One region of the Metapseudomonas boanensis genome, then DNA from elsewhere that is predicted to be linked to it. Evidence: predicted binding sites of a transcription regulator. Region 1 holds the regulator's gene; the other holds the start of a gene.
The links. Region 1 encodes sigma-54, which starts transcription at its own class of promoters, with help from an activator protein. Its sites were predicted from a motif close to ANTGGCATNNANNTTGCTNT; they were not measured.

Region 1 (15,626 bases):
TGGCATTACCAGAAAGCTCGGGCGCGCCTGACGTGGCATCTGGATGATGAGGCTTTCACCCTGGCTAGCCCTTACATGCAAGTGGTCGGCGATGAGGGGCGTATCGCCGGCGACATGCTGATCCGCCTGATGCGCGATCCCCTCGCTGAGGACTACATGGACTTGCGGGTGGGACTCCGTGATGGTGACGCCACTTATACCGAGAAGTATTTGCCGACCTTGTCGCCCGGGCTCAGCCCGGCATTGGCCAAATGGCTGAAAGAGGCGATTCGTTCCGGTGCTGTAGACGAAGGGTTCTTCCAATTCCAGGGCTCGCTGTCGCGCGATGCGAAGCCGGAGGCCCGCTCTCTCAGCCTGTTCTTCAAAGTGCATGACGCCGAGTTGGCCTACCAGCCTGGCTGGCCAGTCTTGCGCGAGGCGAAGGGCAATGTGTTCATCGAAGACACCGGCGTCCGGATCGTGCTCCCGGCCGGACGAATCCTCGACACCCGGGTGAGCAATGCCGAAGCCAATGTGCCCCACGTCGAGCCGGGACAGGTGCCGCGGCTCGACCTGGATGCCGATCTGGAGAGCAGTTTCACCGACGGGTTGAAGATTCTCCAGGAGGCGCCCATCGGCACTGCGCCGATTTTCTCCGGCTGGCAAGGCCAGGGGCCGCTGTCCGGAACGCTCAAGCTGGACATCCCCTTGGCTAAAGGGCAAGCGCCCAGGGTGGTCGTCGATCTGAATACGCGTGATGCCCAACTGAAAATTGCGCGCCCTGAGTTGGCATTCAGCCAACTGAGAGGGGCTTTCCGCTACGACACCGCCAGCGGGCTGAGTGCGTCAGATATTCGTGCCCAGGTTTTTGGTCGTGAAGTCCGCGCCAAGGCGCAGGCCGAGGGCTCCAACGGCCGTGCGCGGACGCGCATCCTGGCCAATGGCCAGATCGCACTGAAGGACCTCACCACCTGGCTTGGGGTCATGCAAGCGTTACCTGCGTCGGGGGACGTGCCTTACAGCCTCAACCTGAGCCTTGATGGAAAGGACAGCCAGCTACGCATCGACTCGTCCCTCAAAGGTTTGGCGATTGATCTGCCTGCTCCTTTGGGCAAGGCTGCTAACGAGGTTCGTGACACCCAGTGGCGCATGACGCTTGATGGCGATGAGCGTCGTTACTGGTTGGATTACGCGGGCGTCGCCAGCCTGGTCCTGGCCGCCTCCCCCGGCAAGTTCAACGATTCTCGAGGTGCCTTGCGTCTTGGCGGCGGAGCGGCGCGCCTGCCCACGGGCAAGGGGCTGCGCGTGCGTGGGCGCCTGGATGAGTTGGATGCCGATGCCTGGATGGCGGTGGCCAAGCAGTACGCGCCGGCTGATGGGGCCTCCACCGCCCGCTTGTTGAGTGGCGCCGAGCTGGAAATTGGGCGGTTCAGCGGCTTTGGCCTGAGTCTGGAAGACCTCAATATTGACTTGGCGCGGGACCCCGAGGGCTGGCGGCTGGGCTTGGCCAGTGCGAGGCTTGATGGGCAGATCAAACTCCCAGATGCCAAGGATGCCCCAATTGACGTCAGGCTGCGGCGCCTGAGCTTCCCCAAGCCGCCGGCAAGCGAAGCTGAAGCAGAAGCCAAACCGGATCCCTTCGCCTCGGTTGACCCACGCCGAGTACCGTCGCTGGATGTACACATCGATCAGGTCATCCTGGGTGATGCTGTACTCGGTGCCTGGTCGTTCAAGGCCCGACCGAACTCGAAGGGGATTGCCTTCAACGAGTTGGATCTTTCACTGAAAGGGCTGCGGATTACCGGCGCGGCAGGCTGGGAAGGTGCCGTTGGGGCCAGCAGCTCCTGGTATCGGGGGCGCCTGGAGGGCAAGAACCTGGCGGATGTGCTCAAGGCCTGGAACTTCGCACCCACGGCTACCAGCGAGCGCTTCCGTCTTGATGCCGATGGGCGCTGGCCCGGCTCCCCCGCCTGGGTCAGTCTGAAGCGCTACTCAGGTTCACTGGATGCCAGCTTGCACAAGGGGCAGTTCGCCGAAGTCGAAGGTGGCGCCCAAGCCTTGCGGGTTTTTGGTTTGCTCAATTTCAACTCGATCGGCCGTAGATTGCGCCTGGACTTTTCCGACCTGCTCGGCAAGGGACTCGCCTACGACCGGGTCAAAGGGCTTCTGATGGGGAGCGAGGGGCGCTTCGTGACCCGCAATCCGATCACGCTGGAAGGCCCCTCGAGCGGCCTGGAGCTGGACGGCACCCTGGACCTGGCCAGTGACCGCATCGACGCCAATCTGCTGGTCACCCTGCCCGTGACCAACAACCTGCCATTGGCCGCGCTGATCGTCGGTGCGCCAGCCATTGGGGGAGCGTTGTTCGTTGTGGACAAATTGCTGGGCGACAGGGTGGCGCGCGTTGCCAGCGTTCAGTACAGGGTTGAAGGTTCGTGGAAGGACCCCAAAATCACCTTCATCAAGCCTTTTGAAAAAGCTCGTTGAAGCGAGCTGCCGCCGCTTGGGTTAGCATGCCCTTTATGTCCCTGTCGGAGCGCACGATGTCCCTTGCCGTGATTCAAATGGTCAGCCAGGACGATGTGCTGGCCAACCTTGCCAGTGCCCGCCGATTGTTGGAGCAGGCCGCCGAAGGTGGTGCACGCCTGGCGGTATTGCCCGAGAACTTCAGCGCCATGGGGCGACGAGACCTGACCGAACTGGGCCGGGCCGAAGCGGAAGGGCATGGGCCGATTCTGCCTTGGCTGAGGCAGGCGGCGCGGGACCTGCGCCTGTGGATAGTGGCGGGAACCCTGCCCTTGCCGCCTGACCGGCGGCCGCAGGATAAACCCAACGCCTGTTCCCTGTTGGTGGATGAGCAGGGGGAGCGGGTTGCGCGTTATGACAAGATTCACTTGTTCGATGTGGATGTCAGCGATAGCCGGGGCCGTTACCGAGAGTCCGACGACTATGCCCATGGCGCGGATGTGGTCGTGGCAGATACGCCCGTTGGGCGGCTGGGACTGACAGTTTGCTATGACCTGCGTTTCCCCGAACTCTACAGCGCACTGCGCGAGGCTGGTGCTGAGCTGATCAGCGCGCCCTCAGCGTTCACCGCGGTGACTGGCGCGGCCCATTGGCAGGTGCTGGTGCGAGCTCGAGCCATCGAAACCCAGTGCTACCTGCTGGCAGCAGGGCAGGGTGGTATCCATCCCGGGCCACGTGAAACCTTCGGCCATTCGGCCATCGTTGACCCTTGGGGCCGGGTACTGGCCGAACAGGCCCAGGGGGAGGCGGTGCTGCTGGCCAGCCGGAATGCAGCGGAGCAGGCGGAGATACGTCAGCGCATGCCGGTGAGTACCCATCGACGATTCATGACGCCGGCCACTCCTGGGCCGGCGCGAACGGAGAAGTTATGAGCGACCTTCTGTTAGCCGTCAGCGATCACTTGCTGGCGCCCGGTGACCTCAGCATCGAGCAGTTGCCGGCGATCCTCGGTGAGTTGGCCGGGCCGGGCATCGATGCCGCCGACCTGTACTTCCAGGGGCAGGTGTCCGAATCCTGGGTGCTGGAGGACGGCATCGTCAAAGAGGGCAGTTTCCACCTTGATCAAGGTGTGGGCGTGCGTGCCCAGTCTGGAGAGAAGACCGGTTTTGCTTACAGCAATGCGATCACAGCCGAGGCGCTGCGCCAAGCTGCGCGGGCGGCCCGCTCGATCTCTCGGGCTGGCCAGGAGGGTCGGGTTCAGGCGTTCGCTACACCCCAAGTGACTCGGTTGTACGATTCCAGCAGCCCGCTGGAGGTCATCAGTCGCGCGGAAAAAGTAGAGCTGCTGAAGAACGTAGACGCAGCGACCCGTGCGCTGGATCCTCGCATCAAGCAGGTCACCGTCAGCATGGCCGGGGTCTGGGAACGAATCCTGATCGCCGCCAGTGACGGCAGTCTGGGGGCCGATATACGACCACTGGTTCGATTCAACGTCAGCGTCATCGTCGAGCAGAATGGTCGACGCGAGCGCGGCGGTCATGGCGGCGGCGGTCGCACCGATTATCGCTACTTCCTTCAGGAGGACCGGGCCATGGGTTACGCACGCGAAGCCCTTCGCCAGGCCCTGGTGAACCTGGAGGCCGTTCCCGCACCGGCGGGTACCTTGCCTGTGGTCATGGGCGCCGGCTGGTCTGGCGTGCTGCTTCACGAAGCGGTCGGCCATGGCTTGGAAGGTGATTTCAACCGCAAGGGAAGCTCGGCCTATAGCGGACGAATTGGCGAGAAGGTGGCTTCGAGCCTATGCACCATCGTCGACGACGGCACCCTGGCATTCCGCCGCGGCTCGCTGAGCATGGATGATGAAGGCACCCCTACCCAGTGCACTACGCTGATCGAAAACGGTGTGCTCAAAGGCTACATGCAGGACAAACTCAATGCCCGGCTGATGGGTGTGGCTCGCACGGGTAACGGCCGTCGGGAGTCCTACGCGCACTTGCCGATGCCGCGTATGACCAATACCTACATGTTGGCCGGTGAGAGCGATCCACAAGAAATCATTGCATCGGTGGAGCGGGGCATCTACTGCGCCAACCTCGGTGGAGGCCAGGTGGATATCACCAGCGGAAAATTCGTGTTTTCCACCAGCGAGGCCTATCTGATCGAGAACGGTCGCATCACAACACCCGTGAAAGGCGCGACCTTGATCGGCAATGGTCCTGAGGCGATGAGCCGAGTCTCCATGGTCGGCAATGACCTGGCGCTGGATAGCGGCGTTGGTACCTGCGGCAAGGATGGGCAGTCGGTACCTGTGGGCGTAGGGCAGCCTACGCTGAAGATCGATGCGATCACGGTAGGAGGGACGGGGGCCTGATGAAGGCCCCTGACGGGTTTAACGCAGTCCGCGCTTGGCTTCGTCCAGGTCGCGAATGTACTTGAACACTTTGCGCGCAGCTGCCGGTGGTTTGTTGTGGGCCGCTTCGTGCTGTGCGTGACGGATCAGGCCGCGCAGGTGCTGTCTATCGGTCTCGGGGTATTCGGCGACGAAGCTTTCAAGCGCCGCGTCACCACCCTCGATCAGTCGATCGCGCCAGCGCTCCAGGCCATGGAAACGCTCGTTGTACTGGCGAGTGGAGCTGTCGAGCTGGTCGATCAGGCCGACGATGGCATCGATGTCCTGTTCGCGCATCAGCTTGCCGATGTACTGGATGTGCCGTTTGCGGGCAATGTGGGCCTTGTGCTTTGGCGCTTCCGCCAGAGCCTTCTGCAAGGCGTCGGTCAGCGGTAGCTTGGCCAGTACGTCCGGCTTGAGGGTGGTCAGGCGCTCGCCGAGATCCTGCAGGGCATGCAGCTCGCGCTTGATCTGGGATTTACTCTTCTCTCCGGAGAAGTCGTCGTCAAAGAATTCAGACATGGGGGTGGTCCAATGGGAAACGCCGCCATGATAACCAGTCGGACGCCCGTTGTCCGGCCCGACTGGCGCCGCCTGTGGGCGGAAATCGCGGGGACGCGCTTGTGCGCCCCTCGCTTAAAAGATTTTGTGAACTGGAGTGGCTATGAGTGAAGTAGAAGTGGTCGGCCCAGAGGCCTTGCCGGAACTGCAGGCACGGGTCGAGCGTATTCTTGCCGAGGCTCGGCGCCAAGGTGCCAGCGCGTGCGAGGTGGCTGTTTCGGTGGAGCAGGGACTTTCCACGACGGTTCGCCAGGGTGAGGTGGAAACAGTCGAGTTCAATCGTGACCAGGGATTCGGCATCACCCTCTATGTCGGGCAGCGCAAGGGTTCGGCCAGCACCTCGGCCAGCGGCGAAGACGCGATTCGCGAGACAGTCGCCGCAGCCCTGGCCATTGCCAAGCATGCGTCCGAGGACGAGTGCGCCGGTTTGGCGGACGCCGCGCTGATGGCGCGTGACCTCCCGGACCTTGATCTTTACCACCCCTGGTCCATTAGTCCGGAGCAGGCAGTCGAGCAGGCACTAATCTGTGAAACGGCAGCTTTCGAGGCTGACTCGCGGATCAGCAATGCAGACGGCACGACTCTGAATACCCATCAAGGTTGTCGCGTCTACGGTAATAGTCATGGTTTTGTCGGTGGCTATGCCAGCACGCGACATAGTCTGAGCTGCGTCATGATCGCAGAGAACCAAGGTCAGATGCAGCGCGACTACTGGTACGACGTCAATCGCCTGGGCACCCTGCTCGCGGACCCTGCCAGTATTGGTCGCCGCGCTGCGGAACGCACTGTAAGCCGTTTGGGCGCCCGCCCGGTACCGACTTGCGAAGTGCCCGTGTTGTTCGCGGCCGAGTTGGCCACTGGATTGTTCGGGAGCTTTCTCTCGGCGATTTCTGGCGGAAACCTCTATCGCAAGTCGTCTTTCCTCGAGGGCGCACTCGGACAGCGCCTGTTCCCCGAGTGGTTGAGCCTGGATGAGCGTCCGCACATCCCGCGCGCCATGGCCAGTGCAGCTTTCGATAATGACGGACTGGCCACCTATGCCAAACCCTTCGTCGAAAAGGGCGAACTGGTGTCCTACATCCTGGGGACCTATTCCGGCCGGAAGCTGGGCCTGCCAAGCACCGCTAACTCAGGTGGCGTGCATAACCTCTTTGTCAGCCACGGGCAGGAAGACCAGGCATCGCTGCTGCGTCGCATGGGGCGGGGCCTGTTGGTGACCGAGCTGATGGGGCAAGGCTTGAACATGGTCACCGGCGACTACTCGCGCGGTGCTGCCGGCTATTGGGTGGAGAACGGAGAGATTCAGTTCCCAGTGCAGGAAGTCACCATCGCTGGCAACCTGAAGGACATGTTCCGCCAGATTGTGGCTGTGGGGAATGATCTGGAGTTGCGCGGGAACATTCGCACTGGCTCGGTACTGATCGAGCGAATGACGGTAGCGGGTAGCTAGCGTGTACCGCTGATTGCAGGGAGCGAAGGTTTGCCGGCTTTCGCTTCCTATTCCCCTTCGTCGAACCTGTTGTTGATCAACTCCACCAGCGCGTCCAGGGCGTCATGATCCTGCTCGCCTTCGGTGTGGAGGTGGATCGGGGTGCCCTTGCCCGCAGCCAGCATCATGACGGCCATGATGCTCTTGCCATCAACCAGGCTCTCCGGTGAACGGCCAACGCGGATTTTGCAGGGAAACCGCCCGGCAACTCCAACGAACTTGGCGGCCGCTCGGGCGTGCAGACCCAGTTTGTTGATGATGGTGATTTCACAGGCGGGCATCGCGGCGTTCATCCTTCTAGCTGAGGTCGCGGTGGCGAACCTGGACGTTCTTCAAGGTAGGCTTCAAGGCTGCGCCCAAACGTTCGGCAACATAGACCGAGCGATGATGGCCGCCCGTGCAACCAATGGCGATGGTGACATAAGCCCGGTTGCTGGCGGCAAAACGTGGCAGCCATTTGTTCAGGTACGCAAGGATGTCCTGGTACATTTCCTCGACATCCGGCTGCGCTGCGAGGTAATCGGCCACAGGCTGTTCCAGGCCAGAGTGGTCGCGTAGTTCCGGCTTCCAATAAGGGTTCGGCAAACAGCGCACGTCGAACACCAGGTCTGCATCTACCGGCATGCCGCGCTTGAAACCGAACGACTCGACCAGGAAGGCGGTGCCCGGTTCTGGCTGGTTCAGCAGGCGTAGCTTCAGGCTGTCCCGTAGCTGATAGAGGTTGAGCCGGGTAGTGTCGATACGCAGGTCTGCGAGGTCAGCAATTGGGGCGAGCAACGTTGTCTCGTCACCTATCGCTTCGGCCAGGGAGCGATTGTCGTCGGTCAATGGGTGGCGCCTGCGCGTCTCGGAGAAACGGTTGAGCAGTACCTCGTCTTCGGCGTCTAGGTAGAGAACATCGCACTGGATATAGCGCGACCGGACTTCAGCGAGCAACTCGGGGAAGCGTTTCAGCTGGCTCGGCAGGTTGCGGGCATCGATCGAGACGGCGACTTTCGGCTCGAGCAGCTCAGTGTGCAGAAACGCCCGCTCAGCAAGCTCGGGCAGGAGGCCTGCCGGCAGGTTGTCGATGCAATAAAAACCGTTGTCTTCGAGCACGTGGAGAGCCGTGCTCTTCCCCGAGCCGGAGCGGCCGCTGACGATGATCAGGCGCATTGCACAGTCCTAGCGTCCGCTCTGGACGTCCACGACTACCTTGTACAGGTCGGCGCTGTCCGTTGCATGGCGCAGGCGATCGCGAACATCGCTGCGGTCCAGCATGCTGGCGATCTGGCGTAGCAATTCAAGGTGTTCATCGGTAGCGGCTTCTGGAACCAGCAATACGAACAGCAGATCCACCGGTGCGCCGTCGATGGCATCGAAGTCTACGGGGGCGTCCAGGCGCAACACTGCGCTGATCGGCGAGTTGCAGCCGGTCAGCCGACAATGGGGGATGGCGATACCGTTACCAAAGCCCGTGGAGCCGAGCTTTTCCCGCGATACCAGGCTTTCGAAGATGTCCTGACCATCGAGTTCGGGAAGGTCGCGAGCGACCAGGTTGGCAATCTGTTCGAGGACGCGTTTCTTGCTGCCGCCCGGCACGTTCACGAGGGAACGGCCGGGGGTCAGGATTTGCTCAAGTCGGATCATAGGGTAAGGTCAGCGGGCCGTGGCGCCCTGCTGGCGGTGAAGCTGCTTTTCCTTGTGTTTGATCAGTTGGCGATCAAGTTTGTCAGTGAGCAGGTCTATGGCGGCGTACATGTCTTCGTGCTCCGCGTTGGCAACGACTTCGCCGCCGGCAACGTGAAGGGTAGCTTCAATTTGTTGCTTGAGTTTCTCCACCTGCATGATCACCTGAACATTGGTGATGCGGTCAAAGTGGCGCTCCAGTCGTTCGAACTTCTCGACAACATAGTTGCGCAGGGCGTCGGTCACATCCAGTTGATGTCCACTGATGTTGACTTGCATACCGCTTTCTCCTTATTGCCCGTGTATATGAGACAGGCTAACGGGCCTGCCACCGGAACACTTTGGCGTGGCTCAATTCTGCATCACATCAGTCGCTTCCGTTCACTGGAAGGCGCGATCCCAAGGGATTCGCGGTACTTGGCAACTGTGCGACGCGCCACTTGGATACCCTGTGCTTCCAGTAAACCAGCGATCTTGCTGTCACTCAACGGCTTTTTCGGATTTTCCGCTGCGACCAGCTTTTTGAGGATTGCGCGGATCGCTGTGGATGAGCACTCGCCGCCTTCGGAAGTGCTTACGTGGCTGGAGAAGAAGTACTTCAGCTCGTAGATTCCGCGCGGTGTGTGCATGTATTTCTGGGTGGTTACCCGGGAGATCGTCGACTCGTGCATCCCTACCGCCTCGGCGATGTCGTGCAGCACGAGTGGCTTCATTGCCTCGTCGCCGTATTCGAGGAACCCACGCTGATGCTCGACAATCTGCGTGGCGACCTTCATCAGGGTTTCGTTCCGGCTCTGCAGACTCTTGATGAACCACCTGGCTTCCTGAAGCTGGTTGCGCATGAAGGTATTGTCGGCGCTGGAGTCTGCACGGCGGACGAAACCTGCGTAATGGGGGTTGACCCGCAGGCGTGGCACGGCTTCCTGGTTCAACTCCACCAACCAGCGCTCGTTGTGCTTGCGCACGATGACGTCGGGAACGACGTATTCCGGTTCGCTGGCCTCGATCTGCGAGCCAGGGCGCGGGTTGAGCCCCTGGATCAATTCGATGATCTGGCGCAGCTCATCCTCTTTGACCTTCATGCGGCGCATCAGCTGGCTGTAGTCGCGATTGCCCAGCAGGTCCAGGTAGTCGCCCGCAAGGCGTTGCGCTTCGCTCAGCCAGGGGGTGTTCAGCGGCAGTTGGCGCAGTTGCAGCAGCAGGCATTCGCGCAGGTCGCGGGCACCGATGCCGGCGGGCTCGAACTGCTGGATGCGGTGTAGCACCACTTCGATCTCGTCGAGTTCGATCTCGAGTTCCGGGTCAAAGGCTTCGGCAATCTCCGCAAGGGACTCTTCCAGGTAGCCATCGTTGTTGATGCAGTCGATGAGCGTGACGGCAATCAGCCGGTCGGTATCCGACATCGGAGCGAGGTTCAGCTGCCACAGCAGATGGCTTTGCAGGCTTTCGCCGACAGACGTGCGGGAGGTGAAGTCCCACTCATCGTCGTCGTTGCTAGGCAGGCTGCTGGCGCTGGTTTGGTAGACGTCTTCCCAGGCAGTGTCGACTGGCAGTTCGCTCGGGATGCGTTCATGCCATTCGCCGTCTTCCAGAGCTTCGGCATTAGCCTCGACGCTGGATTCCTGGAAGCTGGATTCCTGGGTGGAGGTGTTGGTCAGTTGCTCGCCTTCAGCCATGGGGTCGGAGGTGTCGAAATCTTCGCCATCCTCCTGTCGTTCCAGCATGGGATTGGATTCCAGCGCCTCCTGGATCTCCTGCTGCAGATCGAGGGTGGACAGTTGGAGTAGGCGGATGGCCTGTTGCAGCTGCGGAGTCATCGTCAGCTGCTGGCCCATCTTTAGGACTAGCGATGGTTTCATGGCAGGGGGCTTAGCACCTTATTCGCCGGCGCTCACGCGCCATCCACTACAGGGCGCCGAAGCGCCACCAGGAAGCAAATTATATGCCTGACCTTGAAGGATTTTCCTAGCTCTCGCAACCCGTCCTTACAGATCGGTTGTCGGGCTACAGACGGAATTCATGGCCCAGGTAGACTTCCTTCACCAACTGGTTGGCCAGGATTGCTTCGGCATCACCCTCGGCAATCAGCTGGCCATCGCTGACGATATACGCAGTCTCGCAGATATCCAGAGTCTCGCGGACATTGTGATCCGTGATGAGCACGCCAATTCCCTTGGCCTTGAGATGGTGGATGATCTGCTTGATGTCACCCACTGAGATTGGGTCGACTCCCGCGAAGGGCTCGTCCAGCAAGATGAACTTCGGGGCCGTGGCCAGCGCTCGGGCGATTTCCACCCGGCGTCGCTCACCGCCGGACAGGCTCATCCCGAGGTTGTCGCGGATATGGCTGATGTGGAATTCCTGGAGCAGGCTCTCCAGTTCCTTGCGACGGGAGGCGCGATCCAGGTCCTTGCGGGTTTCCAGGATTGCCATGATGTTGTCGGCAACGCTCAGCTTGCGGAAGATCGAGGCTTCCTGCGGCAGGTAGCCGATACCGGCGCGGGCGCGGCCGTGCATGGGCTGGTGGGTAACGTCCTGATGGTCAATCAGCACTCGGCCCTGGTCGGCTTTGACCAAACCCACGATCATGTAGAAGCACGTGGTCTTGCCCGCACCGTTGGGGCCAAGCAGGCCAACGATCTGGCCGCTATCGATCGAGACGCTGACGTCTCGTACCACCTGCCGGTTCTTGTAGCTTTTGGCCAGATGCTGGGCTTTGAGGGTCGCCATTACTGTGCTTGTCCCGCGTTCTGCTCTTTCTTCTTGGGCTGGATGACCATGTCGATCCGCGGGCGCGGCGTGCTGACGTTGGTGCCGGTGGCCCGCCCTGCATTCACGATCTGACGCTGGGTGTCATAGACGATCTTCTCGCCTTCGAAGGTATTGCCTTCCTGGATCACCTTGGCCTGGTCGATCAGTACGATGCGCTCATTGCTGGCAAAGTACTGGATGGTCATGCCGTAAGCCTTGACGATCTCCTTGTCGACGGCCGGCTTCTGTTCGTAATAGGCAGGCTTGCCGACCGACGTGAAGACCTGGATGTCGCCGTTGGAGTCCTGGGTGATGGTCACCGTGTCGCCGGTGATCTTCAGGGTACCCTGGGTGATGATGACGTCGCCGCGGTAAACCGCGACGCCCTGCTTGTCGTCCAGTTCGGCGCTGTCGGCCTGGACCCGGATGGGCTGGTCGCGGTCCGTCGGCAGGGCCCAGGCAGCGGCACTTCCGAGTGCGGCACCCAGGCTGAGCAGTAGGGGGAGGGTATTAACGAACCTCATGCTGGCCTCTTACGTTGGACTGCAGGAGCATCCTGCCGTCATTCAAGTACGCTTTCATTCCTTGCGCCGTGGTGACCCCGTTAGCCGCTTCGATTTTAACGGCTTGCTGGGTCTGCGCAAATTCCTCATCCGGGAACACGGTCAGTCGGCTGGTGGTGAGAATAGTGGGGCGGCCCTTGGCGTCAGTGCGTGCGACCCTGACGCTATCGATCAGTTCGACCTGGCTACCGCCAGGGAAGACTTCGCCGCGCTCGCTCTGCACATGCCAGGGATAGACGGTGCCGCGATACAGCTGCAGATCAGGCTGGGTCAGCAATGTGACATCAGTCGCCTTGATATGTTCGAGGCGTTTGCTGGTCAGTTCGTAGTGGAGCTTGCCGTCAGCCTGGAACTGGGTGCTCTTGCCGTTTTCGACATAGAAGTCGATAGCGTTTGCATCGGTTGGGCTGGGCGTTCTGTCCATGAAGCTCTCGGGGCGGATGTTCCAGTAGCCCAAGGCGATCAGCAGCGCGGCAATGGGCGCCAGGATCAGGGTGAGGCGAAGGTTCTTGGACATGGGTGTGGCCTCAGAGGTAAGCGGCTTGGGCTGCTTCCAGGCTGTCTTGGGCGCGCATGATCAGCTCGCAGAACTCGCGGGCGGCACCGTCACCACCGCGGGCTTGGGTCACGCCGTGGGCATGCTGGCGCACGAAGCTGTCGGCGCTGGCCACGGCCATGCCGAGGCCGACGCGGCGGATCACTGGCAGGTCGGGCAGGTCATCGCCCAGATAGGCCACTTGTTCATAGTTCAGGCCCAGTTCAGCAAGCAGTTCGTCCAGGACGACCAGTTTGTCTTCGCGGCCCTGATAGAGGTGCTGGATACCCAGGTTATGGGCGCGTCGCTCGACGACCGGGGACTTGCGGCCGCTGATGATGGCGGTGCGCACGCCCGAATTGATCAGCATCTTGATGCCGTGACCATCCAGGGTATTGAAGGTCTTGAACTCGCCGCCATCTGGCAGGAAGTAAAGACGTCCGTCGGTGAGCACGCCATCGACGTCGAAAACGGCCAGGCGGATAGCCTTGGCGCGTTGCAGGAGCTGGTTGTTCATCAGATCACTCCGGCGCGGGTCAGGTCGTGGATGTGCAGGGCTCCGGTCGGTCGGTCGGAGTCATCGACCACCACCAGAACGTTGATTTTGTGGTCATCCATGATCTTCAGGGCTTCGGCGGCCAGCATCTCCGGGCGTACGGTTTTGCCGTGAACAGTCATGACCTCATCGATACTGGCCTGGCGCACGTCGATGCCTTTGTCCAGGGTTCGGCGTAGGTCGCCGTCAGTGAAAATGCCGGCGAGCGTGCCATCGCTTTCCAGAACTGCAGTCATACCCAGTCCCTTGCGGGTCATTTCCAGCAGAGCCTCGCGCAAGGGAGTGCCGCGGGCGACGCGGGGCAGGCTTTCACCTGCATGCATTATGTTCTCTACCTTGAGCAGGAGGCGACGGCCAAGTGCGCCGCCGGGATGCGAAAACGCGAAGTCCTCGGCGGTGAAGCCGCGGGCTTCCAGTAGGGCGATCGCCAGTGCATCGCCCAGCACCAGTGATGCGGTGGTGGATGAAGTCGGCGCCAGGTTGAGTGGGCAAGCTTCCTGCGCTACCCGCGCATCTAGTTTGGCAGCAGCGGCCTTGGCCAGTGGGGAGTCAGGGTTGCCGGTCATGCTGATGAGCGTGATCCCGAGACGCTTGATCAGCGGTAATAGCGTAACGATCTCGGCGGTGGAGCCCGAGTTGGAGAGGGCGAGCACCACATCGTCAGTGGTGATCATGCCCATGTCGCCATGGCTGGCCTCTGCAGGATGGACGAAGAAAGCCGGTGTGCCGGTGCTGGCAAGCGTGGCGGCGATCTTGTTTCCGACGTGACCTGACTTGCCCATGCCGACGACGACGACGCGGCCTTTGCAGGAGAGGATCAGTTCACATGCGCGGATGAAATCGGCGTCGATTCGCGGGAGGAGGGCGTCGATAGCCTCTCGTTCGAGTCGAATGGTGCGTTGTGCGGACTTGATCAGATCGCTGGACTGGGTCATGTAGGGCGTGCGGTTGCCGAAGGAAAAGGTCGGGATTATAGCGGCAAAGGCGGCTTTGCTCACGCACCAATGCCGTCGAGCTCGTCGCAAAGCCGAGCGAGACCGCACGCGGCCTTGGGAGGGCCGCTGCTGCGATGGTATAGTTCACGCCTTATTCGGCCCGTCGTGGGCGCAGTGTCCTTGCGGTGGGATGCGGCGTCTGACCGGGAGGCTGTATCGCAAGGAGTCCAGATGAGCGCCGAGAATGCCTATGCCGTTGAGCTGAAGGGCGTAACCTTCAAGCGCGGCACGCGCAGCATATTTCAAGATGTCGATATCCGCATTCCGCGCGGCAAAGTGACTGGCATCATGGGGCCGTCCGGCTGTGGCAAGACCACGCTGTTGCGCTTGATCGCCGCCCAGTTGAAACCGTCCAGCGGCGAAGTCTGGGTCAATGGTCGGAACCTGCCCACGCTATCGCGGGCAGAGCTGTTCGACATGCGCAAGCAGTTCGGCGTGCTGTTCCAGAGCGGCGCCCTGTTCACTGATCTCGATGTGTTCGAGAACGTAGCGTTCCCTTTGCGGGTCCACACGCACCTGCCCGCGGAGATGATTCGCGACATCGTGCTGATGAAGCTCCAGGCCGTTGGCCTGCGGGGCGCTTTCGAGCTGATGCCCGATGAATTGTCTGGAGGCATGAAGCGCCGGGTGGCCTTGGCGCGTGCTATCGCGCTCGACCCGCAGATCCTCATGTACGACGAGCCTTTCGTAGGCCAAGACCCGATCGCCATGGGTGTGCTGGTTCGCCTCATTCGATTGCTCAACGACGCCTTGGGCATTACCAGTATCGTGGTCTCCCATGACCTGGCCGAGACGGCCAGCATCGCTGACTACATTTACCTGGTGGGGGATGCCGAGGTGCTGGGTCAGGGTACGCCAGACGAACTTATGAATTCCGAAAACCCGCGTGTCCGGCAGTTCATGAAGGGAATCCCGGACGGTCCAGTGCCTTTCCACTTCCCGGCGCCGGATTATCGTTCCGATCTGTTGGGGGGGCGCTGATGCGCAAGAAGTCTCAACTCGAGCGCATAGGCCTGCTTGGGCGCTCTGGCCTGGATGTGGTGGAAGCACTGGGTCGCTCGACCTTGTTCCTGCTGCACGCCTTGTTTGGTCGTACTGGTGTTGGCAATGGGTTCCAGTTGCTGGTCAAGCAGCTCTTTTCCGTTGGCGTGATGTCGCTGGCAATCATCATCGTTTCGGGTGTCTTCATCGGCATGGTGCTGGCGCTGCAGGGCTACAACATCCTGGTGGACTACGGCTCGGAGCAAGCCGTTGGCCAGATGGTGGCGCTTACGTTGCTGCGTGAGCTGGGGCCGGTGGTGACTGCGCTGCTTTTCGCGGGGCGCGCCGGTTCTGCATTAACCGCCGAGATCGGCAACATGAAGTCCACGGAGCAGCTTTCCAGTCTCGAAATGATTGGCGTGGACCCGCTCAAGTACATCATCGCGCCACGTTTGTGGGCTGGGTTCATTTCGATGCCGCTGCTGGCGATGATTTTCAGCGTGGTGGGAATCTGGGGTGGGGCGATGGTGGCGGTGGACTGGTTGGGAGTCTATGAAGGCTCTTTCTGGTCCAACATGCAGAACAGTGTCGAATTCACCGAGGATGTGCTGAATGGCGTGATCAAGAGCGTCGTATTCGCCTTCGTGGTGACCTGGATCGCCGTGTTCCAGGGCTATGACTGCGAGCCGACCT
Region 2 (15,626 bases), 760 kb from region 1:
GCGCCGCATGACGGGCTCACTCATACACCTTTCCCCTTTTTGTTATAGGTAAAGCTGCCCAGGGAGGCAGCAGCGACCTAATCCTAGCCAGCTTTGGAAAGGCTGCACAATCAGCGGGACGTTATGTTTTGTTAAGCAAGAAAGACGCTGTGTAACCGACAAGACAATTCCAACTCGGCCCGTCGGAGGCGCAAAGCGCAGGATGGGTCACGCTTCAGCGATCCATGCTGCGGCCAGTGCGAGGCGGATTGATGACACATCGCCACCCAACACTGGGGGCAAGTGATACCGGCAGCCAAGAAAAAGGCCGCTAGGAGTAGCGGCCTCTTGCTTGGTTCTGCGCGGACATCTGCCCGAGCCGCGGACCTGACAGGAACGGACTCCCGCAGGTCACACCGCACTCAATCAGCCAAACGCCAGGTTGTGCCACCCTTGCTGTCCTCCAGGACAACGCCCATGGCCGTCAGCTGATCGCGAATTCGGTCGGATTCCGCCCAGTTCTTTTCCGCGCGGGCCTGGAGGCGAGCCTGGATCAATGCCTCCACCTCGGCCGCATCCACCTTGCCCTCAGCCCCCGCACGCAGGAATGCGTCCGGTTCCAGTTGCAACACGCCGAGCAGGCCAGCCAGCTCCTTCAGCCGGGCGGCCAGGGCGGCAGCAGCTTGCAGATCGGTATCGCGCAGTCGGTTGACCTCACGCACCATCTCAAACAGAACCGCACAGGCTTCAGGACTGTTGAAGTCATCATCCATGGCCGCACCGAAGCGCTCGACGAAGGCCTCTCCGCCTGCCGGTGCCGCATCAGGCAGCCCTCTCAATGCATGATAGAAACGCTCGAGCGCACCCTTGGCTTCCTTGAGGCTTTCCTCGGAATAGTTGATGGGGCTGCGATAGTGGCTGGACACCAGCAGATAGCGAACCACTTCCGGGTGATACTTTTCCAGCACTTCGCGAATGGTAAAGAAGTTGCCCAAGGACTTGGACATCTTCTCGCCATCTACCCGAACTGCACCGGCGTGCATCCAGGCCTGGGCATAAAGCTTGCCAGTGGCCGCCTCGCTCTGGGCGATCTCGTTCTCGTGATGCGGGAACACCAGATCCGGGCCACCGCCGTGGATATCGAACGTTTCGCCCAGACAGCAGGTGGACATCACCGAGCATTCGATGTGCCAACCGGGACGCCCCGCCCCCACGGTGACTCCCAACTCGGCTCGCCAGGCTTGGCGCCCTTCCATAGCACGAAGTCCAGCGGATCTTCCTTGGCCTCATCCACCTCGATACGGGCACCGATGCGCAGATCCTCGATCTTCTTGCGCGACAACTTGCCATAGCCGACGAATTTGCCGACCCGGTAATAGACATCTCCGTTGCCGGGCGCATAGGCGAAACCCTTGTCGATCAGGGTCTGGATCATGGTGTGCATGCCGGCGATATGGCCGGTGGCACGTGGCTCGATATCCGGACGCAATACGGAAAGGCGTGCCTCGTCCTCATGCATCGCAGCGATCATGCGCTCGACCAACGCCTCGAACGGCTCGCCGTTCTCGTTGGCACGCCGGATGATCTTGTCATCGATGTCGGTGATGTTGCGCACATAGGTCAACTCAAAGCCGCGGTGACGCAACCAGCGCGCCACCACGTCGAAGGCCACCATTACACGGGCATGGCCGATGTGGCAGAAGTCATAGACCGTCATACCGCAGACGTACATGCGCACCTGATTGCCCACCAGGGGCTTCAGCGCTTCCTTGGTCTTGTTCAGCGTGTTGTAGATCGACAGCGTCATCATTGGCCCCAGGAGTCACGCAGGGTCACGGTACGGTTGAACACCGGCTTGCCGGGTTGCGAATCCTTCAGGTCGGCGCAGAAGTAACCTTCGCGCTCGAACTGGAAGCGGTCTTCCGGCTGGGCCTGAGCCAGGGACGGCTCGGCACGACAACCCGTCAGCACTTGCAGAGACCCCGGGTTGATGTTGTCGAGGAAGCTACCGCCCTCCTCCGACTTCTCCGGGTTAGCCGAGCGGAACAGGCGATCATAGAGGCGAACTTCGCACTCCACGCTGCCCTCGGCAGGCACCCAGTGGATAACACCCTTGACCTTGCGACCTTCAGGGTTCTTGCCCAGGGTGTCCGGGTCGTAGCTGCAGCGCAGCTCGACGATGTTGCCGTCGGCATCCTTGATCGCCTCATCAGCACGGATGACGTAGCTGCCGCGCAGGCGTACTTCGCCATTGGGCTCAAGGCGCTTGTAGCCCTTGGGCGGCTCTTCCATGAAGTCTTCACGGTCGATGTACAGCTCACGGGCGAACGGCAGGACGCGAACACCCATGTCTTCCTTCGGATGACGTGGAAGTTCGAGATTCTCCACCTGACCTTCCGGATAGTTGGTGATCACCACCTTGAGCGGGCGCAGTACACACATGGCGCGCGGGGCCGTGGCATCCAGATGATCACGGATGCTGAACTCGAGCATGCCGATGTCCACCACACCGCTGGCACGGTTGACGCCGATCATCTCGCAGAAATTACGGATGGACTCGGGCGTGTAGCCACGACGGCGATAACCGGACAGGGTGGACATGCGTGGATCATCCCATCCGCTCACATGCCCCTCGTCCACCAGCTGCTTGAGTTTGCGCTTGCTGGTGATGGTGTAGTTCAGGTTGAGGCGCGAGAACTCATACTGGCGCGGTTCTGCGGGTACCGGCAGGTTGGCCAGGAACCACTCGTAGAGCGGACGATGGTCTTCGAACTCCAAAGTGCAGATGGAGTGGGTGATGCCTTCGATGGCGTCCGACTGACCATGGGTGAAGTCGTAGCTCGGGTAGATGCACCATTTGTCGCCGGTCTGGTGGTGATTCGCGTGGCGGATGCGATAGAGGATCGGATCGCGCAGGTTCATGTTCGGCGACGTCATGTCGATCTTGGCTCGCAACGAACGGGCACCATCGGGGAACTCGCCCGCCTTCATGCGTGCGAAAAGGTCCAGGTTCTCTTCTACCGAGCGATCACGGAACGGGCTGTTCTTGCCTGGCTCAGTCAGACTACCGCGGAATTCGCGTGCTTCTTCCGGGGACAGGTCGCAAACGAAGGCTTTGCCAGCCTTGATCAGCTCTACTGCCCAAGCATGCAGCTGGTCGAAATAGTTGGAGGCATAGCGCACTTCGCCGGCCCACTGGAAGCCCAACCACGTCACATCGCTTTCGATGGCATCGATGTATTCCTGGTCTTCCTTGGCCGGGTTGGTGTCATCGAAGCGCAGGTGGCAGTCGCCGCCGAACTCCTTGGCCAGGCCAAAGTTCAGGCAGATAGACTTGGCATGACCGATATGCAGGTAGCCGTTGGGCTCCGGCGGGAATCGGGTGACGATCTTCGTGTGCTTGCCGGCATCCAGATCGGCCTGGACGATCTGGCGCAGGAAGTTGGAGGCGGCGGGAGTCTCTGGCTTGCTCATGGTGTCCTTGGTCATGCTGGTGCGCGGCTCAGGGTAGGCCGGCCAAATCAAAGCGCTTATCATAGCCGAAGCTGTCAATCCCCTGACAGGCCTTGGATTTCTCGACAGAGCGAATACCCCAATGATCAAGCTGCACACCAACCATGGCGTCATCACCCTGAAACTCTTTGAAGACAAAGCCCCGGAAACCGTGGCCAACTTCAAGGAGTACGTGAAGTCCGGCCATTACAACGGCACCATTTTCCACCGTGTGATCGGCAACTTCATGATCCAGGGTGGTGGTTTCGAGCCGGGCATGAAGCAGAAGCCGACTCGCGCGCCTATCAAGAACGAGGCCAACAACGGTCTGTCGAACAAGGTTGGCACCATTGCCATGGCTCGCACCATGGAGCCGCACTCGGCTTCTGCCCAGTTCTTCATCAACGTCGCTGACAACAGCTTCCTCAACCACAGCGCACCGACTGTCCAGGGCTGGGGCTACGCCGTATTCGGTGAAGTGGTCGAAGGCATGGACGTAGTGAACAAGATCAAGGCCGTCTCCACGACCATGAAGGCCGGCCACCAGGACGTACCGGTCGACGACGTCATTATCGAGAAGGCCGAGATCGCTGAGTGATATTGCTGATCTCCGATCTGCACCTTGAAGAGGAGCGCCCGGACATAACCCGGGCGTTCCTTCATTTCCTGCAGACGCGCGCGCCCCAGGCGGAAGCTCTCTACATCCTCGGCGACTTCTTTGAGGCCTGGATCGGTGACGATGCCATGACCTCCTTCCAGCGCTCGATCGCCCAAGCGCTCCGTCAGCTTTCCGACACCGGCACCCGCATCTACCTGATGCACGGCAATCGCGACTTCATGATTGGAAGCGCCTTCTGCCGCGAGGCCGGTTGCACGCTGATCCCGGACCCGAGCCTGGTCCAGCTGAACGGCGAACCCGTCCTGCTGATGCACGGCGACAGCCTGTGCACCCGCGACGAGGCCTACATGCGCCTGCGTCGATGGCTGCGCAACCCTGTCTCGCTGTGGATACTGCGCAACCTGCCGCTGAGAACCCGCCACAAGCTGGCCCGGAAGTTACGCAATGAAAGCCGCATGCAGACCCGGCAGAAAACGACCGAGATCACCGATGTCACTGCCGAAGAGATTCCGAAGATCCTCCGCGAACATGGCGCCAGGACTCTGATCCATGGCCACACCCACCGCCCGGCATGCCACGACTTTGCTCTCGACGGCCAGCCTGCGCGGCGCATCGTGCTTGGCGACTGGGATCGACAAGGCTGGGCCCTCCAGGTAGACGAACAAGGTTTCCAGCAAGCGCCCTTCAGCCTTGCCTGATTCGCTCGATACCGCGCATTGGTGCCGACCCACGGGCAGCATTTCCGCACAAGAAAGTGCGAGCCAGAAGGACACCGTTCATCGTCAGGAATAAAGAAGCGCCCACTTGGGCGCTTCCTTTTGAGCAGCTGTCGACTGTCAGCGCGACGGGCCTGATGCCCTGACCTTCAAGCGGGCACGCCGCTGTGGAAACGGAACTCGCTATCCGGCGACTCGATCAACTCTCGCTCGACCGCGCAGACCTTCTCGATCACCAGATCGACGTCAGCCGCATCCCCGTATTGATAGGCAAGCTTCAGATAACCCTGGAAATGGCGGGCCTCGGACCTCAATAGCCCACCGTAGAACTTGCCAAGGTCCTCATCCAGATGAGGCACAAGCGCCTCGAAACGTTCGCAGGAGCGCGCTTCGATGAACGCCCCCACAACGAGGGTATCGACCAGCTTCTGTGGCTCATGTGTGCGCACCACCTTACGCAAGCCAGACGCATAGCGTGCAGCGGAAACCGGCCGCAGGCCAATCTTCCGGCGCTTCATTATCCGCAGCACCTGCTCATGATGTACCAGCTCCTCGCGGGCCAGTCGCGACATGAAGTTGATCAGATCCAAATGAGTGCTGTACTTGGCAATCAGGGCCATCGCCGTCGAGGCTGCCTTGAACTCGTTGTTCTTGTGGTCGATCAGCATGGTCTCCTGATCGGCCAGCGCGGCCGCCACCCAGGCGTCGGGCGTACGGCAACCAAGAAAGTCATGAATTTCAGGCAAGGTCACTGGCGGGTCTTCCGTTATGCAGATGCGTCACTGATTCGACGGGGCGGGAGTTCTTGGCTGCTGGCCGCTCCCGCAAAGGCGGAGCATTATACGAATGCGAGTCGCAACGACTAGTCCGGCGCTCTGACATATGTCAAGAACACCAAAGCTTGATCGGTACTACATTTGCTTTGGCTATAAGCCATCGACAGGGAGATGAGGACCATGCAAGCCATTCGCAGCATCCTGGTAGTACTGGAACCGGACCGACCAGAGGGCCTGGCCCTGAAGAGGGCGAAACTGATCGCTAATGTCACCCAGTCGCACCTGCACCTGCTGATCTGCGACAAGAAGAGCGACCACAGCGCCTACCTCAGCGACCTGGCAGCCTCGCTCACAGCCGAGGGTTTCAGCGCCACCACCCAGCAGGACTGGCTGGACAACCTGCACCAGACCGTCATTGCTGCACAACAGGCAGAAGGCTGTGGCCTGGTGATCAAGCAACACTATCCCGACAACCCGCTGAAAAAGGCGCTGCTGACACCGGATGACTGGAAGCTCCTGCGCTTCTGTCCCGCCCCGGTCCTGATGGTCAAGACGGACCGCCCCTGGACCGGCGGAGTAATCCTGGCTGCTGTCGATGTGGGCAACAGTGATGGCGAGCATCGTACCCTGCATGCTGGCATCGTCAGCCACGGCTACGACATTGCCAGCTTGGCCCAGGGCACCTTGCACGTGATTTCCGCGCACCCCTCGCCGATGCTGTCGGCGGCCGACCCGACCTTCCAGCTCAAGGAGACCATTGAGGCGCGCTATCGCGAAGAATGCAGGGCTTTCCAGGCCGAATTCGATGTCAGCGACGAGCGTCTGCATATCGAGGAAGGCCCAGCCGATGTCCTCATTCCTCACATTGCCCACAAGCTACAGGCAGTGGTCACGATCATCGGAACCGTTGCGCGGACCGGCCTCTCCGGAGCCCTGATCGGCAATACGGCCGAAGTGGTGCTCGACACGCTGGAAAGCGATGTCCTGGTCCTGAAACCTGACGACATAATCAGCCATCTCGAAGAACTGGTAGCCCAACGCTGACAATATGAAAAAAAGCGCCGCCCATCGGGCGGCTCTCTTTAAAGCGTCATAGGCGAATTTCCATCCCTTCCCTAAGAAAGCGCGGAGCGATGTAACGCTCGTAATGTGCCTCGGAGAGCAGGAAAAACTCCCGATCAATGGCTTCGCGAAGATTTGGCAAGGCCCAGTCACGAAACTCGGGAAGCAGCGCAACCCCGTAAGCATCCAGACGATTGATCATCCGTGCGGCCCTGGCAATCAGCTGGTAGGCCCAGCAGTAAGGCGACTGTTCAGGCACGAACCGCACCTGATGCTGCTCGAGCTGCGCACGCAGGCGCGAAGGGTCGAACACTTCCAGCTTGGCGGTCATGACCTGCACCAGGAGAATCTCAAGACGTCGCCATACCGCGCGCTTCTCTTCCTCGCCATAGAGATTCCAGTTCACCACTTCGTGATGAAAGCGCTTGCAGCCCCGACACACCAGGTCGCCATAGACAGTGGAGCAGAGGCCGACGCAAGGCGTCTTGATTCGCTGGTTGGACATGGTGATGGCAGGTTCGACGGGTGAATCAGGCGCGCCATCTTAGCCCTTTGTCTAATCGGGGTCACCCATGGCGAGGAGGGGGTTTTGTCTTAACTTTGCCGAACCTTTCCAGTAGAATCAGCCCGCCATTTAAGGCGCCGATATCCGTTGGAAGCTGTTTTCAAAGCGTCACGAGCACAGTTCATCCGGCAGGAAAAATTGGCGCTGGCCCCCTCATTTGAGGTGTCCAGCGCCAGCCCTCATCAGGCCTTCCTGACGGCGTAAAACTTTGAAAACAGCTTCTCGATGGAGGCCGCCGAAACCTTGGCCAGACAGCTCACAAAGCTGTGCGGCGCATGCGTTCGGCGGATTCCTGGATGAGCGCCCTGGAAGAATCCAGGGCCACTGATGAGGGTAAAACTGTGCTTGAAGCCTATCGCAAACATGTAGAAGAGCGTGCCGCCCAGGGCGTTGTGCCCCAGCCGCTGAACGCCGAACAAACCGCAGGCCTGGTCGAACTGCTGAAGAACCCGCCGGCCGGCGAAGAGGCCTTCCTCCTCGACCTGATCACCAACCGTGTTCCGCCGGGCGTCGACGAAGCCGCCTACGTCAAAGCCGGTTTCCTCTCCGCTATCGCCAAGGGCGAAGCCAATTCCCCGCTGATCAGCAAGGCCCGCGCCACCGAACTGCTGGGCACCATGCAGGGCGGCTACAACATCGCCACCCTGGTGGAACTGCTGGACGACGCTGCACTGGCTAACGTCGCCGCCGAGCAGCTGAAGCACACCCTGCTGATGTTCGACGCCTTCCACGACGTCGCCGAGCGCGCCAAGCAAGGCAACGCCGCCGCCCAAGCCGTGCTCAAGTCCTGGGCCGATGGCGAGTGGTTCGTCAACAAGCCCGCCGTGCCGGAAAAAGTCACCCTGACCGTGTTCAAGGTCCCCGGCGAAACCAACACCGACGACCTGTCCCCGGCCCCGGACGCCTGGTCCCGCCCGGATATCCCGCTGCATGCCCTGGCCATGCTGAAAATGGCCCGCGACGGCATCGAACCGGTCCAGCCCGGCTCCATCGGCCCGCTGCAGCAGATCGAAGCGGTCAAGGCCAAGGGCTTCCCGGTCGCCTACGTCGGTGACGTGGTCGGTACCGGCTCTTCCCGCAAGTCCGCCACCAACTCGGTGCTGTGGTTCTTCGGCGACGACATCCCGTTCGTGCCGAACAAGCGCGCCGGTGGCTTCTGCTTCGGCACCAAGATCGCCCCGATCTTCTACAACACCATGGAAGATGCCGGCGCCCTGCCGATCGAATTCGACTGCACCAACCTGGCCATGGGCGACGTCATCGACGTCTACCCGTACGAAGGCAAGGTCGTTCGCCATGACAGCGGCGAAGTCGTCACGACTTTCGAACTGAAAACTCCGGTGCTGCTCGACGAAGTCCGCGCCGGCGGCCGTATCCCGCTGATCATCGGCCGTGGCCTGACCGAGAAGGCCCGTGCCGAGCTGGGCCTGGGCGCTTCCGACCTGTTCAAGAAGCCGGAGTCCCCGGCCGACAGCGGCAAGGGCTTCACCCTGGCGCAGAAGATGGTCGGCCGTGCCTGCGGTCTGCCGGAAGGCCAAGGCGTGCGTCCAGGCACCTACTGCGAGCCGAAGATGACCACCGTCGGTTCCCAGGACACCACGGGCCCGATGACTCGCGACGAGCTGAAAGACCTCGCCTGCCTCGGCTTCTCCGCCGACCTGGTGATGCAGTCCTTCTGCCACACCGCCGCCTATCCGAAGCCCATCGACGTCAACACCCACCACACCCTGCCGGACTTCATCAAGACCCGCGGCGGTGTGTCCCTGCGTCCGGGCGACGGCATCATCCATAGCTGGCTGAACCGCATGCTGCTGCCAGACACCGTCGGCACCGGCGGTGACTCGCACACCCGCTTCCCGATCGGCATCAGCTTCCCGGCCGGCTCCGGCCTGGTGGCCTTCGCCGCTGCCACCGGCGTAATGCCGCTGGACATGCCGGAATCGGTACTGGTGCGCTTCAAGGGCAAGATGCAGCCCGGGATCACCCTGCGTGACCTCGTACACGCCATCCCCTACTACGCCATCCAGGCCGGTCTGCTGACCGTCGAGAAGAAAGGCAAGAAAAACATCTTCTCCGGCCGCATCCTCGAGATCGAAGGCCTCAACGACCTGACCGTCGAGCAGGCTTTCGAACTGTCCGACGCCTCGGCCGAGCGTTCCGCTGCCGGTTGCACCATCAAGCTGCCGGAAGAGGCCATCGCCGAGTACCTGAGGTCCAACATCACCCTGCTGCGCTGGATGATCGGCGAAGGCTACGGCGATGCCCGGACCCTGGAGCGTCGCGCCCAGGCGATGGAAGCCTGGCTGGCCAAGCCGAACCTGCTGGCAGCCGACCCGGACGCCGAATACGCCGCCGTCATCGAGATCGACCTGGCCGAGGTCAAGGAGCCGGTACTCTGCGCCCCGAACGACCCGGACGACGCCCGCCTGCTGTCCAGCGTGCAAGGTCGCAAGATCGATGAAGTGTTCATCGGCTCCTGCATGACCAACATCGGTCACTTCCGCGCCGCCGGCAAACTGCTGGACAAGGTCAAAGGGGGCATTCCGACCCGCCTGTGGCTGGCCCCGCCGACCAAGATGGACGCCCACCAGCTGACCGAAGAAGGCTACTACGGCATCTACGGCAAGGCCGGTGCGCGCATGGAAATGCCGGGCTGCTCGCTGTGCATGGGTAACCAGGCGCGCGTACAGACCGGTTCCACCGTGGTCTCCACCTCCACCCGTAACTTCCCGAACCGCCTGGGCGACGCGACCGACGTGTTCCTGGCCTCCGCCGAGCTGGCGGCCGTTGCCTCGATCCTGGGCAAACTGCCGACCGTCGAGGAGTACATGGCCTACGCGAAGAACATCGACAGCATGGCGGCCGATATCTACCGCTACCTGTCCTTCGACCAGATCGCCGAGTACAAGGAAGCCGCTGCGAACGCCAAGATCCCGGTCGTTCAAGCCTAAGCCCTAACCGGCCATGAAGAAGCCCCGCCCCGTGCGGGGCTTTTTCTTGGTCGTTGTCGCAACGCCGCGTAGCCCAACAAGACCCCGAGCCACTGAACATTGGGCTTCGCTAGCCCAGTGGCAACCGGCCGCAAGCAATCACGCGCCCCGCCTTGCAGACGTACCTGCAGCAGCTATGTTCCATGTAAGGGCGGACAATCGTGACGGAGCTAAGTGATGAAACAGGCGGTGTTGATTGTGATCTTCGTGCTGGGCCTTGCTGCGTGCTCCAGCGAATACCTGATTGCCACGGCCGACGGCCAGATCATCACCACCCATGAGAAGCCCGAACTGGACCGGGACACCGGCATGATTGAGTTCGAAGACGACGAGGGCCGCACCCAACAGATTCCCCAATCCCAGGTGAAGCAGATCATCGAACGTTGAGGTAGCTCCAGCCTCAAATCCTTGACCCCGCCCTGGCGGGGTTTCTTTTTTTTGAGCCACTGGCACATCGCTTGCTTTAGCCAGTTCACCAATACTCACTCCAACAGCGGAGCGGGTTGATGACGATGGCGTCGATGCCAGTGGCAGCTCCGGCAGCTCTGGGGCGACGCCATTTTGCTGATTAGGTGGCAAGAAACCATGACCGACAAGCAGACCCCTACACGATCGGACAGCCTGGACTGGGTGGCAGGCAGCGATGCCCCGGAAAAGTGCATGCTCAACCTGGGCTTCATGCCCCTGACCGATTCGGCCTCCCTGATCGTCGCCGCCACTCAGGGATTCGCGCAGCCATACGGGCTGACACTCAATCTGCAACGCCAGGCATCCTGGGCAACCCTGCGCGACAAACTGCTGGGCGGGGAGCTTGATGCCGCGCAGGCGCTCTACGGTCAGGTCTATGGCATCCAGTTCGGGATCGGTGGCCCTACTGCCGACATGGCGATCCTGATGACCCTGTGCCAGAACGGTCAGGCCATCAACCTCTCGGAACCCCTCAAGCGCACCGGCGTGACCAGTTCAGAGGCACTGACCCGCCACGTGCTCCATGGCGGTGCACGCCTGACCTTCGCCCAGACCTTTCCTACTGGCACCCATGCCATGTGGCTCAACTACTGGCTGGCGGCCCAAGGCATTCATCCGCTGCATGACGTCGACACAGTGGTGGTGCCGCCCTCGCAGATGGTCACTCACCTCAAGGCTGCCCGCATCGATGGCTTCTGTGCTGGCGGTCCCTGGGGCGCGCTGGCCGTGGAGCAAGGCCAAGGCTTTACCCTCGCCACAAGCCAGATGATCTGGTCCGATCATCCGGAGAAAGTCCTCGCCGTTACCCAGGCATTTACCGAGCAATACCCCAACACAGCCCGTGCCCTGACCATGGCCCTGCTGGAGGCCAGCCGTTTCATTGAAGACAACCCGGAGAATCGCCGCAGCACGGCCCAGCTGATCAGTGGCAGCGACTATGTCGACGTCCCTGTTTCAGCTATCGAACCACGCTTTCTGGGGCACTACGAAGACGGTCTCGGCAACGCGTGGGAGGACGCTCATCCCTTACGGTTCTTCGACCAGGGAAGGGTCAACATGCCTTACCTATCGGATGGCATGTGGTTCATGACTCAATTCCGTCGCTGGGGCCTGTTGCGTGACGATCCAGACTATCTCGGCATCGCACGCCAGGTTCAGCGGATCGATCTTTACAAACAGGCCGCTGGAGCACTGGGCATCGAGGTGCCCGAACCCATGCGCAGCGCCACACTGCTCGACGGCAAGCACTGGGACGGTAGCGATCCAGCAGGCTATGCCCGCAGCTTCCCGATCCATGCACTGGCTGGCAGCACCCAGGCCATGGCCCTGTAGCCGCGAGGGAAGACCGACATCATGTTGCGCATTCTCCTGATCAACGATACCGCCAAGAAAGTCGGCCGCCTGAGAGCCGCTCTGGTCGAAGCCGGCTTCGAGGTCATCGACGAGTCCGGCCTTACCATCGATCTGCCGGCGCGGGTCGAGGCAATTCGCCCGGACGTGATCCTCATCGACACTGAGTCCCCTGGACGGGACGTCATGGAGCAGGTCGTACTGGTAAGCCGTGACCAGCCTCGCCCCATCGTCATGTTCACCGACGAACACGACCCCAATGTCATGCGCCAGGCCATCCAATCCGGCGTCAGCGCTTACATCGTCGAAGGCATTCAGGCCGATCGCCTCCAGCCTATTCTCGACGTCGCCATGGCCCGTTTCGAAAGCGACCAGGCGTTACGCGCCCAGCTCACAGCCCGCGACCAGCAACTGGCCGAACGCAAGCGCATCGAACTGGCGAAAGGGCTGCTGATGAAGATGAAAAGCTGCAACGAAGAGGAGGCCTATACCCTAATGCGGCGCCAGGCCATGAGTCGACAGCAGAAGCTGATCCAAGTGGCCGAACAGATCATCGCCATGCACGAGATGCTGGGGCACTGACCTCAGACTCTGGCAACTGTATCGCTCACCGGCACCGCTGTACTGCTCCAGTCACGTCGTACAGCAAAACTGTACGACTTGCGTTGTACGGCCGTGTATCTGCAAGCCGTCAACGTTAATCGCTAATGTTGTGGGCACTACCCACTGCCTGCGAGCTCCCCGATGACCACTCAGCCGCCCGAACGCCAGTTGCTCGAGGACGCCGACCAGCGCGCTCTGCGCTATCTCGACGGTACTGACTGCCGCAGGGTCTTCCCCTCCCAGGCAGCCATCGAGGCATTGCGGGGATTCGATGAGCCCATGCCACAAGAGGGACGCCCAGCCAATGAGGTGCTGCGCCAGCTTGACGAACTGGGTTCGCCGGCCACCACCGCCTCCAACGGACCACGCTATTTCGGCTTCGTCATCGGCGCGACGCTGCCGGCCGCGGCCGCGGCAGAGCGGCTGCTACTGGCCTGGGATCAATGCGCCTCGTCCTTCGAAAACTCACCGGCTGCCCACCGCATCGAGCAAGTCGCTGCCCGCTGGGTCCTGGAAACCCTTGGCTTGCCCAGAGAATGCGCCGTGGGCTTCGGCACCAGCGCCACCGCCTGTACTCTCGCCGCACTATCGGCTGCGCGCCGTAGCCTGCTCGCCCGCCAAGGCTGGGATTTCGACGCCGACGGCTTGATCGGCGCACCGGAGATTCGAGTAGTGGTCTCGGAAACCACCCACATTACGGTGAAGAAGGCCCTGCGCATTCTAGGTTTCGGAATGCGGCGCCTCATAGTCGCACCCACCGACGCCCAAGGGCGCGTAGATGCCTCCCGGCTCCCGGAGCTGGATGCCCGCACTATCCTCTGCTTACAGGCCGGCGAGGTGAATACTGGCGAATTCGATCCCTTCGCAGAACTCATTCCCCGAGCCAAAGCAGCGGGCGCGTGGGTTCATGTCGATGGCGCCTTCGGACTCTGGGTGCGCGCTTCGTCAAGCTCGGCGCTGGCGGCAGACGTGGAGCAGGCCGACAGCTGGACCACCGACGGCCATAAGTGGCTGAACACCCCCTATGACGGCGCCATGGCCATCTGCCGCGACGCCGATGCCCTGGCCAGCGCGATGAACAGCGATGCGGCCTACGCCACCGCCTCGCGCGACGCGCAGAAGAACCTGACCCTGGAATTCTCCCGCCGTGCCCGTGGCATCCCGATCTGGGCAGCTCTGGCAGCCCTTGGCCGCGACGGCCTGCGGTCGATGATCGACCGGCACCTGCGACAGGCCGCTGAGTTAGCGGCCGGGCTGCGCGCAGCAGGTTTCGAGGTACTCAACCGTCCTGTGCTCAATCAGGTGCTAGTGCGTGCCACCAGCGACGCACACACGGTGGCCATCCGCGAAGCCGCGCAGCGCTCAGGCGAGGTCTGGTTCGGGCCCACGCTCTGGCAAGGGCGTCCGGCGTTCCGCCTCAGCTTATCCTCATGGCGCACCACCGATGCCGACGTCCAACAACTGGTTAGCCTGCTGGCTGCACTGCGCCAAGCGAGCGCCTCACCCGCGAGCTGAAGCGACAGGGCCTGCCATGAAAAGGTGCCGCAAGCACTCGACAGGCCCCTGCATTGCGCTTATCTTCCCCGCCAGGCCACCGCAGTGGCCGACGTCGCTCGGACGGTTCCGGGCGCTTACGTATCCGAGGAAAGCATGGCTGACCAGCGTTCTCCGCGCCGTTTTGCGCGCATCGATCGTCTCCCCTACGTCTTCAACATCACCGCCGAACTCAAGATGGCTGCCCGTCGTCGTGGCGAGGACATCATCGACCTGTCCATGGGCAATCCCGACGGCGCTACCCCGCCGCACATCGTCGAGAAGCTCGTGCAAGTCGCCCAGCGTGAAGACACCCACGGATACTCCACTTCCCGCGGTATTCCCCGCCTGCGCCGAGCCATCTCGCGTTGGTACAAGGACCGTTACGACGTGGAGATCGATCCGGAAAGCGAAGCCATCGTCACCATCGGCTCCAAAGAAGGCCTGGCACACCTGATGCTCGCCACCCTTGACCACGGCGACACGGTGCTGGTGCCCAACCCAAGCTACCCGATCCACATCTATGGCGCCGTGATCGCCGGTGCCCAGGTGCGCTCCGTGCCCCTGGTACCGGGTGTGGACTTCTTTGCCGAACTTGAGCGGGCCATTCGCGAAAGCATCCCGAAACCGAAGATGATGATCATCGGTTTCCCCTCCAACCCTACGGCGCAGTGCGTGGAGCTGGATTTCTTCGAGCGTGTGGTGGCCCTGGCCAAGCAGTACGACATCCTGGTAGTCCACGACCTGGCCTACGCCGACATCGTCTACGACGGCTGGAAGGCGCCCTCGATCATGCAAGTCCCGGGCGCCAAGGACATCGCGGTGGAGTTCTTCACCCTGTCCAAGAGCTACAACATGGCTGGCTGGCGCATCGGCTTCATGGTCGGCAACCCAGAACTGGTCAGCGCCCTGGCGCGGATCAAGAGTTACCACGACTACGGCACCTTCACCCCGCTGCAGGTGGCGGCCATCGCCGCACTCGAGGGGGACCAGCAATGCGTACGGGATATCGCCGAGCAATACCGGCAGCGTCGCAACGTTCTGGTGAAAGGCCTGCACGAGATCGGCTGGATGGTTGAGAACCCCAAGGCCTCGATGTACGTCTGGGCCAAAATCCCCGAGGCCTATGCCGAGCTTGGCTCGCTGGAGTTTGCCAAGAAACTGTTGGCTGAGGCCAAGGTCTGTGTCTCACCGGGCCTCGGTTTCGGTGATTACGGTGACGACCATGTGCGCTTCGCCCTGATCGAAAACCAGGACCGCATCCGCCAGGCAGTACGTGGTATCAAGAGCATGTTCCGGGCAGACGGCCTGCTCCCGCTCCCCGCCAGGGCACGGAAAAACGAGCAGCAATGACGCTGACCCGCGCCCCCGAGTCACAGGGGGCGCATTTTCCCTTCATTTGCCTGAAACGCCCGCCTGGCAAGGGTTTCCGCCCTCACGGACAGCCTTTCGAGTAGAACAAAAAATAACCAC

Region 2: a site for sigma-54 is predicted at 10,645-10,664, ahead of OXH74_RS00065 (CmpA/NrtA family ABC transporter substrate-binding protein). Genes of this name have one in related genera too.

Annotation. Positions count from the first base shown of each region.
Region 1 is NZ_CP113889.1:762,898-778,523, reverse strand. Features, by position in the region: gene OXH74_RS03630 (YhdP family protein) at 1-2,466, shown strand, start outside; gene OXH74_RS03625 (carbon-nitrogen hydrolase family protein) at 2,523-3,377, shown strand; gene tldD (metalloprotease TldD) at 3,374-4,816, shown strand; gene yjgA (ribosome biogenesis factor YjgA) at 4,835-5,356, opposite strand; gene pmbA (metalloprotease PmbA) at 5,499-6,845, shown strand; gene OXH74_RS03605 (HPr family phosphocarrier protein) at 6,893-7,165, opposite strand; gene rapZ (RNase adapter RapZ) at 7,182-8,039, opposite strand; gene ptsN (PTS IIA-like nitrogen regulatory protein PtsN) at 8,049-8,513, opposite strand; gene hpf (ribosome hibernation-promoting factor, HPF/YfiA family) at 8,523-8,831, opposite strand; gene OXH74_RS03585 (RNA polymerase factor sigma-54) at 8,915-10,411, opposite strand; gene lptB (LPS export ABC transporter ATP-binding protein) at 10,557-11,282, opposite strand; gene lptA (lipopolysaccharide transport periplasmic protein LptA) at 11,282-11,827, opposite strand; gene lptC (LPS export ABC transporter periplasmic protein LptC) at 11,814-12,383, opposite strand; gene OXH74_RS03565 (KdsC family phosphatase) at 12,394-12,918, opposite strand; gene OXH74_RS03560 (KpsF/GutQ family sugar-phosphate isomerase) at 12,918-13,892, opposite strand; gene OXH74_RS03555 (ATP-binding cassette domain-containing protein) at 14,124-14,933, shown strand; gene mlaE (lipid asymmetry maintenance ABC transporter permease subunit MlaE) at 14,933-15,626, shown strand, end outside.
Region 2 is NZ_CP113889.1:4,613-20,238, forward strand. Features, by position in the region: partial or broken gene OXH74_RS00015 (WD40/YVTN/BNR-like repeat-containing protein) at 1-24, opposite strand, end outside; partial or broken gene cysS (cysteine--tRNA ligase) at 402-1,786, opposite strand; gene OXH74_RS00025 (glutamine--tRNA ligase/YqeY domain fusion protein) at 1,786-3,453, opposite strand; gene OXH74_RS00030 (peptidylprolyl isomerase) at 3,575-4,069, shown strand; gene lpxH (UDP-2,3-diacylglucosamine diphosphatase) at 4,066-4,788, shown strand; gene OXH74_RS00040 (tRNA isopentenyl-2-thiomethyl-A-37 hydroxylase MiaE) at 4,956-5,558, opposite strand; gene OXH74_RS00045 (universal stress protein) at 5,763-6,626, shown strand; gene OXH74_RS00050 (DUF1289 domain-containing protein) at 6,673-7,149, opposite strand; gene acnB (bifunctional aconitate hydratase 2/2-methylisocitrate dehydratase) at 7,551-10,160, shown strand; gene OXH74_RS00060 (YgdI/YgdR family lipoprotein) at 10,377-10,586, shown strand; gene OXH74_RS00065 (CmpA/NrtA family ABC transporter substrate-binding protein) at 10,785-11,999, shown strand; gene OXH74_RS00070 (ANTAR domain-containing response regulator) at 12,021-12,599, shown strand; gene OXH74_RS00075 (pyridoxal phosphate-dependent decarboxylase family protein) at 12,762-14,135, shown strand; gene alaC (alanine transaminase) at 14,271-15,506, shown strand.